2 regions of the Paenibacillus sp. FSL H8-0034 genome follow, and region 2 is predicted to be linked to the other one. Evidence: riboswitches for the same ligand, from Rfam matches in the RefSeq annotation. Region 2 holds a riboswitch; the other holds the start of a gene.
The links. A riboswitch is a leader RNA that binds a small molecule or an ion and turns the genes downstream of it on or off. The one in region 2 is predicted to bind cyclic di-GMP.
Positions count from the first base shown of each region.

Region 1: linked by a shared signal. The riboswitch ahead of NST47_RS27675 (Spo0E family sporulation regulatory protein-aspartic acid phosphatase) and the one ahead of NST47_RS26985 (hypothetical protein) in region 2 are both predicted to bind cyclic di-GMP.

Region 1 is NZ_JBBOBS010000001.1:6,127,789-6,132,780, forward strand. It holds gene NST47_RS27660 (methyl-accepting chemotaxis protein) at 1-497, shown strand, start outside; gene NST47_RS27665 (voltage-gated chloride channel family protein) at 572-1,888, opposite strand; gene NST47_RS27670 (hypothetical protein) at 2,082-2,495, shown strand; gene NST47_RS27675 (Spo0E family sporulation regulatory protein-aspartic acid phosphatase) at 2,579-2,767, opposite strand; cyclic di-GMP riboswitch class I at 2,803-2,889, opposite strand; gene NST47_RS27680 (sporulation protein YjcZ) at 3,142-3,261, shown strand; gene NST47_RS27685 (DUF3153 domain-containing protein) at 3,436-4,179, shown strand; gene NST47_RS27690 (aldo/keto reductase) at 4,257-4,992, opposite strand, start outside.
Region 2 is NZ_JBBOBS010000001.1:5,970,227-5,975,218, forward strand. It holds gene NST47_RS26980 (exopolyphosphatase) at 18-932, opposite strand; gene NST47_RS26985 (hypothetical protein) at 1,140-1,436, opposite strand; cyclic di-GMP riboswitch class I at 1,522-1,614, opposite strand; gene NST47_RS26990 (carbohydrate binding domain-containing protein) at 1,840-4,992, opposite strand, start outside.

The DNA of each region.
Region 1 (4,992 bases), 160 kb from region 2:
AAAGCCTGATTGATTCTGTACAAATCGTTGCAGCCATCGCTCAGGAAACAGCAGCAGGCGTTGAAGAGGTTACCTCGTCATCTATCCAGCAAAATGCAGCCATTCAGCAAATTGCATCACAAGCCGATGACATGATGCTGTTATCGCAAAAGTTATTTAAAGAAGTGAACCGATTTCAGATTGGAGATCTCGGAGATCTCGGAGATCTTGGAGATATCGAAGAACTTGGTTCAGGTCGAGCTGATGAGGTCTTAAGTGAAGAGGAGGTTGTCGCTAATCTTCATAAATTGAGTGAGCTTGAAGCCACCGACCCGGAGCAGGAGCAGCTTCCACAGACAGCAGCCGTCAAAGAAAGCAGCCAAGATTCAACAGAAAAAATAGCGAAACCGGCAGTTGAACAAGCAGCTTCGAAAACTGCAGATACTTCGAATGTAAATTCTATCGAAAATGAAACTAAAGAAGAGGACAAGGAAAAAAAACTCATACCTATTGGTTAACAGAGAAAGCCCCGCACCGGATATCCAATTCCGAGCGGGGCTTTTTGGAAATTAGCATAGAACAACGTCACTCTTTATTGCTTGGACTTTAAAGTGCCAAGCGTTGTATGTTCATCTATATCTTGAAGCCTGCGTCCCTTCGCAACTTTCAACCTCTGAGCCGTGTAAATGCCCGTATGTCCAGAGCATAAATAACTGATCACAACAGCAACAAACATGTAGATTGCCGCCTCGGAGCCAAACAGCTCAATACCCAGCAGAAAGCAAGCGATCGGAGTATTCGTTGCTCCGCTAAACACGGCAATTAAGCCAATTCCCGCCAAAAATGGACCATGCAGCTGCAATAGAGTACCCAGCGTATTCCCCAAAGTTGCACCTATCACAAACAACGGCGTCACCTCTCCACCCTGGAAACCAGCTCCGAGCGTAATCGACGTGAAAATCAGCTTCCATAAAAAAGCGAAAGATGCCGTTGTTTCATGAAAGGAGTCATTGAGCAGCGGTAATCCCAGTCCGAGATAATCCCTTGACCCGATAGCCAATGTCAGCACGATGATCATACAACCGCCGACAAAGGATTTTAATGCAGTATTTTTGAATAGTCGTGTAAATGTAGCTTTCAGCTTATGGGTTAGCTCACTGAACAGCCGGCTTGTCAAGCCAAATAGGATCGCCGCGGCCGCAACCTTCAGCAGTACGACCGCACTGAGCGGCGGCACTTGCCCCATCGAGTAATGAGCGTGCGTCACTCCCCATCCTAACGTCACCGCATGTCCAACCAAACTTGCAATCAGGCATGGAAGTAAAGCTTCATAGCTGATCAGACCGATGATTAACACCTCCATACCAAAGACAGCCCCGGCAAGCGGGGTACCGAACACCGATCCGAAGCCTGCGCTGATACCGCACATTAGCAAAATTTTACGGTCCTCCGGATGAATACGCAGCAGCTTTCCCAGATACTCGGACAAGCTGCCACCCATTTGAACCGCCGTCCCTTCACGGCCTGCCGAACCGCCGAACAAATGCGTCAACACCGTGCCGATCAGCACAAAAGGAGCCATACGCAATGGTATCGTTTCACGTCCATCATGAATTTGCTCTAAAATCAGATTATTGCCTTTTATACTGCTGCTGCCATAGGCATGATACATCCAGCTGACTAACGCACCGCCAAGGGGCAGTAAATATAACAGCCACGGATGCTCATATCGCAAACTTGTAGCCGTATCCAGACTTAACAGAAATAGCGCCGAGGCTGAGCCCGTCATAACGCCCACTACACCCGCCACCACTAACCACCACAGTACATACTTGATGAAAGCCAAGTACTGAAACCTCCGACTGCTAGAGAAAACCCGCTCTCCCCATTTTATCCGCAAGTTGTTCATATTCCTTGTCCACTCCCCGAACACTCTTTCACGTAATAATACCTCTCATGACATACAGGCGCAAGAAATTAATCCGGCTTAGGGCATAATTGATATGACGAATCCCTATCAAACTTTAGCAGGATGTGCTCAATTACCTTTTTATTCCATATAACTAGATGTTAAAATATTACTATGCAAAGGAGGAAGAAAAATGGATGACACTTCTGATCTAAACCCCATCGACTATGCTCAAATCATTATAAAGATTAACGCTTCGATACAGCCTGCAAGCAAGTTCGTCAAAGAGCTGTATGAACATCCTGATAAGAAATGGGATCCCGATAAACGCATTCTGAATTTAAAGGAAGAGTTAATTTCATTGGTGCATTGTCAACATGAGATTTTAGCATTAAATGTGCCTGATCTATTTTTAGTCGAGCACGTACAACTAATGTCGGCCTATCAAGATATAACTAACGGAACTCAAGAAATGATCCATAGCTTTGATGCGAACACAGGTGTACTGAACTCAAATCGTTATGAATCCGGTTATGCATTACAAAAAGAAGCTATCCATAAAATCATACCTGTTTTACAAACCATCATCAGAAAACTAACTCCATAAAGGCACATAGACCCTTAGCACACGCTCATTAAATGGCATCAAAAAAAGAGCTGCATGTCTACAGCTCTAGCATTTATAAGTATTTAATTTTGATATTTAATAAATTTATTCAATTTTCGATCAAGCATTACACTAAGTTGGACCAAGAGAGGGTCATGTAAACTTTCCGTTTGATCATACACATTGACCATGCAATTTTTTAAGGCCTCAATCTCTGCAACAAGCAAAACCAATCTTACTTTTTGAAGCTGTCGACTTTTAGTAAGCTCCATACACATTCCTCCTTTGGTTTTGAAAAAGAGAGTATTTCGGTAACTGGCTGGCATAGTCGAATTGACTTTAGCCCCTAATAGTTTTGCGTCCCCATTTTTCAATGGCTTTGCCTTTTTCGATATTGCGTATGCGATTCTATTATACTACAAATATCGCTATTTTTTATAGAATTAAAGCACTAAATCTTCGACATTATTTGCGTTTTTATTGAATTTTTTGTCATTTATTATCATACTATTTCCTTTATTTAAAGAAGTTTAATATTGGGAGGACTTGCTCTTTTCAATGGCTATTACCCATTTTTGCATCTGTCCAATCACGTATCCGCTGACATTCATAACATGCACTATACAAGGCGCGAGGAGGGATCAACATGGGTGCACTCGGAGTTGGCGGAAGCTGTGCAAGTTGTGCAGGTTATGGTCTTGGAACTACTACAGCTGTTATTCTGGTTCTCTATATTCTGCTTGTTATTATTTTAAGAACATTTTAAAGTAGTGACCTAACCACCTCCCAATCAACTCGGGAGGTGGTTACTGACTACCATTTCGGCGTCTGGACATAAAATATCAGGGTCATCCTCAAATTTTTACTATTTGGCTTCCTAAATAGTAATCGGCGCTATATAATGGTTAATGTTGTGAAATAATAGATATGTGGGGTACATATGAACAAAAAATGGCTGTTATTCGTAATATTGAGTTCTGTTATCATTTTGTTAAGCGGTTGTGTTAAAGGGGATTTTCATGTAACGGTGAACCGGGATCAGTCTGCAGAGTTGGATTACAAATTAGCCTTAAGCTCTCAGCTAATCGGATTAATGAGTATGAATAGTGCAAATAAGACGGATATGTTAGGTGAATTAAAAAAGAATTTTGAAACGGATGGCTATCAGGTCTCGCAGTATAAAGATGGAGATTACCAAGGTGTACAAGCCAAAAAACATGTTAAGGATGTTAAGGAAATTAAAAATGTCGGTGTCAATCAAGGCAATATCAACGCCGAAAACAAGATTGACATGACAGTTGATAAAGGCTTCATCTTTAATACCAATCATGTGATAGGTAATTTTGATTTAAGCAGCATGAAAGCCGATGCCAATGATACGATGGGCTTGCAAAAAATGATGATCAGTCAGATCGATTTAAAATTCACGCTGACACTACCGGATAAAGCGGAGCAGCAAAATGCATCCAGAGTACTGGACGATGGCAAGACCTATCAATGGGATCTGCTGGCAGGAGCCAATAATGAAGTCAAGCTGGACCTTAAAACCCCGAACATGGTGAATGTATCGATCCTGGTAGCGGTTGTTGTAATCCTGATTGCCGCTGTCATTTTCTTATTATTAAGAAGAAAAAAACGCGCACAACCCGTCGAGCCCCTTGCTATAGAAACCCCTATCGAATAATTGAAGCCTCCAAGCACACATTAGAAAAATGTGGTTTGGAGGCTTCTTTATTCAAGCTCATGAAGACAGTATCCCTCTTATTTAACAAAATCAAAATCCGCTGCTCTTGCATTGGATTCCACCTGCTCCGGACTTTTGCAGCCTGGGATTACACTGGTCACCGCCGGATGCTTCAAGCACCAGGCCAAGGCCCATTCTGCCATATTCACGCCTTCCGGCAGTTCATTTTGTTGGATATCCTGTACCTTTTGCAGCTTGATCAAGGTTTGCTCCTTATTATGTCGGGATCGCACGTCGTTATCAGCAAATTCCGCACCAGGCTTGTACTTGCCACTCAAGTACCCGCTTGCCAACGGCACACGAGCAAGCACACCCAGATCCTGACGTTCGCAGGATGGAAACACGCGATTTTCAGGTGTTTGATCCAATCGATTGTATACGACCTGAATCGCTTTGGCATTCACTTTCGACGCCGCATCTGTCTGATGTAAATTATCGTTGCTGCCGATTGAAATGCCGAGATTTCTCACTTTTCCCGCCTGTACCTGCTTGTCCAGCATCGTCCACAGGTCATCGTTATCAAACACTTCATCAGACCCAGAATGAAACTGATACAAATCGACGTAGTCGGTTTTCAAAGATTTCAATGAATTCTCTAATTGAATAAGCACTTGTTCAGGCGACCAGTAATTGATCGTTGTGCTTTCTCTATCTGCATGGTTATGGCCGAATTTGGTTGCGATTACCCAATCTGACCTGCTTTTTCTGCGTGCGATATAATCTCCAATAAAGCTCTCCGAAAGGTGATGACCA
Region 2 (4,992 bases):
TGCCAATTCTAACTACATTATCCGTTCTGCTTCATCGTTTCAACCAGCTCATGCAGCACCTTGCCGGCATCATCATAAGGAACCTGGCACGTTCCTGCCGCCTTATGCCCACCGCCGCCATTTGCAAGCATCAAAGCGCCTACGTCGGTGTTGGAGGTACGATTGATAATGCTGTGACCGCAGGCAAACACACAATTTTGCTTATTTCGGCCATCGACAATCCAAATCGAAATATTTTGTTCCGGATATAAGGCGTACACCATAAATCGATTGCCCGGATAAATCGTTTCCACGTTGCGCAGATCGGTAACAATTACATTGCCATCTGCATATGTATGCTGCTTTAACATCGCTTTATAGTCGACGTCCAGTTCAAAATAACGCTTTGTCCGCTCTACAACATCCGGCAGCTGCATAATCTCGTCTACCGTCATTGTCGCACAGTGATCGACCAAATCCTCCATCAGCTGATAATTGCTGATTCTATAATCTCGGTAGCGTCCTAATCCAGTGCGGGCATCCATAATGAAGGACAACAAATCCCAGCCCGAAGGATTCAAAATATCATCTGCAGAAAACTGCGCGGAATCCGCTTTATCCACACCCTGCATAATGTTATCGATGTCACCAAAACGTTCCTTGCCACCATAGTAATCATATACAACACGGGCAGCGCTTGGGGCCACACGGGTCTCGCCTTTATATACGATTTCTGGTCCTGTCCGCTCCAACTCACTCGAATGGTGGTCAAACCATAAACCGCAGCCGGGTACATACGGGACATTCGCCAAAATATCATTGTCATTGACTTCAACCAATCCATCCTGCATATCCTTCGGATGAACGAATTTCATTTCGTCGATCATGCCCATTTTTTTAAAGAGCATTGCACATACCAAGCCATCAAAGTCGGATCGTGTAATTAAACGCATGGTCTTTCCTCCTATATAGTCCCGTTGAACTATAGTAATCTATCTATTATTATAAACAATGGACCTAATAGAGACAATAGCTGGAAGCAGAAAAAAGCATACCTTTGGCCGTGTCAGCTCCAAGATACACCTGCATAATCTCCTAAATATAACCAGATTCCATTTTATTTATCTACATCGCATGTCAATATTATTTCCATTCTCTGCTTAAGCGAGACTCTGCTCATTAGTACGAAAGCTTAAATAGTGATATAAGCTGACAAATAAGTCATTTTCCAGATCGCAGCGAATCGATAGCTTGACCTCTCCGCGCCAGTAGAATGTTATCAGATGACCGGTTTTCCCCATCACCATTTCCACATCCCACCATGGATTCCGCAAATCAAATATCTCACGGTTAATAAACATCTTGGGGCCTTCATTCGACAAATAAATGCCGATCATGTCGGTGCCAACCTTCGTATAAAATCCGGTTCTTGTCATCATATTTCTATTTTCGTTCATCTATGATCCACCTCTCTTATCTCTCAAACAAAAAGACTCCTGATCCATTGGTCAGGAGTCGCAGTTATATGCGCATCACAGTACCTTCGGCAGCTGGCTGGCTGGGTGCATCTTGCTTGCACCGTAAGCCCCTATAGTTTTGCGTCACAAGCTTCCACTTGCTTTGCCATTATCGAGAATTGAGCTATAATTATTCGACAAGTTTAAGCATATAAGATAAGAAGCTCATTATAAATGAATCTGTAGACCCAATTAATCAAATTATACAAGTCTAATTACCTAAATTATCATTTATGATAGATGACACTAAGACATTACAATGCCACTATCGTACTCTTTGATGAAAAAAGAAGCCTCGACCACTATAAAAGTGACGAAAGCTTCTACTAAGCTTTACTCCAAATTAAGGCTCATTTGGGGTGACCGTGAGTCTATATTCAGCATGAAAGGTTCCATATACGGCCGTTATCACGGAGGTTCCCGCACGCAGCGTGCTCACCGTTCCCTCGGCAGATACCGTTGCTACACTCACGTTACTGCTGCCATAGGTTACTCCTGTTACCCCGTTCACTACAGTGCTGTCATTGTAGCTTGCGCTCACCGATAACTGGGTTGAGCCTCCGGCCTGCACAGCTGTAGAGCCGGCAAGCGAAATACCCGACAATGCGGGACTGCGCTGCTGCTCAAACGCTTCCACTGCCTGAAGAAGAGTAATGTAAGCTGTGTTCAGCTGCGATGTGTTAACGGCGCTCAGCTTCATGGGTGAAGTGGTCGAGTAAACGACAAAGTATCCCGGACCTGTTAAAGGATTAATGCTGTCAACCTCGTCAAACACGAGTTGATCGTCGACATACATGACCAGGCGGATACTCCCGCTTACCTCTATCGCTCCAAATTTCAGTTTATGCTTGGTGCCGCTTGTAATCTGGGTATTGGGCAGTACGCCAAAGCGTGGTGTGAAACCAGCCAGTTCCCCAAACAGCATTTCCCTCGTGCCATTGACCCACTTCTGTACCTCCCACACATCTTCCTTCACAATGATCATATAGCTGCTGGCTCCTGTTCCCATCGCAATTGCGGGATTCGAGGAACGAATGGCAAAGCTGGGCCAATCCCCTTCACTGTACGTATACTGCATATTGAGCTCGAACAAATCGCTGCCAAAGGTTTGCCTCTCATAGCCTACACCTCTGCCGAATACTTCCACGTAACCATCCTTAGGCGTAATCGGAGAGGTCCATCGATCCAGATCCCGCAGCATTTCATTACTGACGGCACTTCCGGGATTCAGGCTTTGCAGGTAGTCTTCTGCCGAATCTATTGCATTCTGCAAGCCAGTCTTGGAACCTGCGGCATACTCCCCATAGTCTGCTCCTTCCGATGCATTGTCGTGCATCTGCACGGCTTCTGAAATCGTGCGCTGCAATATTGCCTCATTTACAGATATTACCTTATAGGAGTAGCCCAGCATCGCGGAGTTAAGCGCAGACAGCGCCGAATCCACCGCCTCCTGCGTGGAATTCGCAGCATTGCTGACAAGAAGAGCGGCTGCAATTGCTGTGGACAACGCCTCTCTGACCTCGCCCGTATATTGACCTGGCTGCGTTCCCTCCGAGGTAGTGCTGTACAGCTGTTGTGCCTGGCTGATGGCTGTATGCAGCCCGTTGAAATCAGCTTGCTGATTTTGCTGGTGGATGAACCAGAACGTAATAGCGCTCAGCTTGTCGAGCGCACGATAGTAGCTGTTTGGCAAAGCACCCGTCTGATTCGCTGTAACGTCCGCTTCGGAGACTGCAGTCTGGAGCACCAGCCTGGAGCCCGGCGCATACTGCCCGATGATTTCGCCTTCTACAGCCTGGGCGTGCAAATTTTGTGCCAGTAACACCGCTGCCTGCAGTGCTGCCTGATCTGCTTCAGCGACTTCAATAACCTCAAACTGGTCCAGGTAATAGGAAGCTGTGCCAGTACCCGCTGCGAATTCAAAGTAAACATAGGGCTCTGCTCTTACTTCACTGCCATTATACGAGTAAACTCCGGATATTACCGTCCATCCGTCGCTACCGACCGTTCCCTCTGCTACGGTGACGATTTCATTGGCAGGAATGGCTTGAGGCCCGAAGCCCAGCTTGATGGCTCCCTGCTTGCTACTGCCGGATTCCAGCTTCACCCGCACCGACAGCTCGTAATTCATTCCTTTTTGCATAACGATTTGCTGTTGGATATGTCCATCCTCCGCTGTTCTGTTCACCTTGGCTGCATAGACCCCTTTGAACCGTGCAGAGGCTGTCTTGGCAAAAGTGGCGTCGACGGGCAGCCATACATTGTCCTGTCTCGTTTCAAAGCTGGAATTCCGCACGACATTGTAATGCTCTGGATCAGTGAGATCGCGATATTCGGGCTGGAGGCCAGCCTGCGCAATAATATCAACAGCTTCCGAAGGCCAGATGGCGTCGGGAACCACATGCATTTGGGCAAAGGTATTATTCGTTCCTTTATCGTTGATAGCCCCAGTCGTCGTGTAATTTCCAATAAACCGGTTGTCAGACATGACCGCACGGCTCAGGTGGGCAAAAAGCGGTGCCAGCGGTTTGTTTTTCGTGCCATGGTCCTGCCATACCGGACTTTTATTTAAATCAATCACGTTGTTTTGCGCCAGCCACCAGTTGGAGTAATTGTCCGGGAAAAACACACCGCCGTTATTCAACTGGTCCCTCACATAATTGCCAGTAATCCGGTATGCAGGCTCGTCAATCGAGCCGGCTGTCCTTCCCAGCGAATAAAAAGCACCGCCGTCGTAAAGCCCCGTACCCATCAGATTATCGATATAATTGTTCTGGATATAAACATTTTTCGTAACAACAGGCTGATCTACCTCGTGATGCCAGCCGAGATGAATGGCCGTATAGGGAATATTTCTGATCTCATTAAAACTGATGTTCAAGTCGCTTCCATGAGCAACCGATATCGCGGATGCCGGTTCATACTCGATCCCGATCGTATCGATATAATTGTTGACGATATCTACATGGGATAAAAGCAGATTTGGATTGTCGGTCGCTTTTTGCGGGGTCGAGGTATAAGGTTCTTCGACATTCACCGCACTGCCGGAAATATCACGGAAGGTGTTGCCTCGAATCGTGCTGTTCTTGATGCCATTTTTCATGAACAGGCCGGTGCTTCCCAGATGCGTAAATTCATTTCGTTCAAAACCGATATTCCGGGCTGACTGTACGGTTATAGCAGACTCCGGAAGCCTGCTGCCGGCATCCCGCACCGTATTATTCTGATTGGCATGATTGCCGTGGATAAATTCAGGTCTTAGCCACCCCGCATGCTGGAAGCTCAGATTCTCAAATACAAGATCGTGGACAGGCTGCTCCGGGGAAGCTCCCTTCAGCGTCAGCAGTTCATCGACTACAGGCCGGATCACCTCAACATTCAGCATATTCTCGCCTGCTCTGGGCTTATAGTATACATATCCCGTACCACGGTTCAGGTACCACTCGCCTTCGGAATCCAGCAGCTCATAGGCATTCTCATAATACTTCAAATGGTA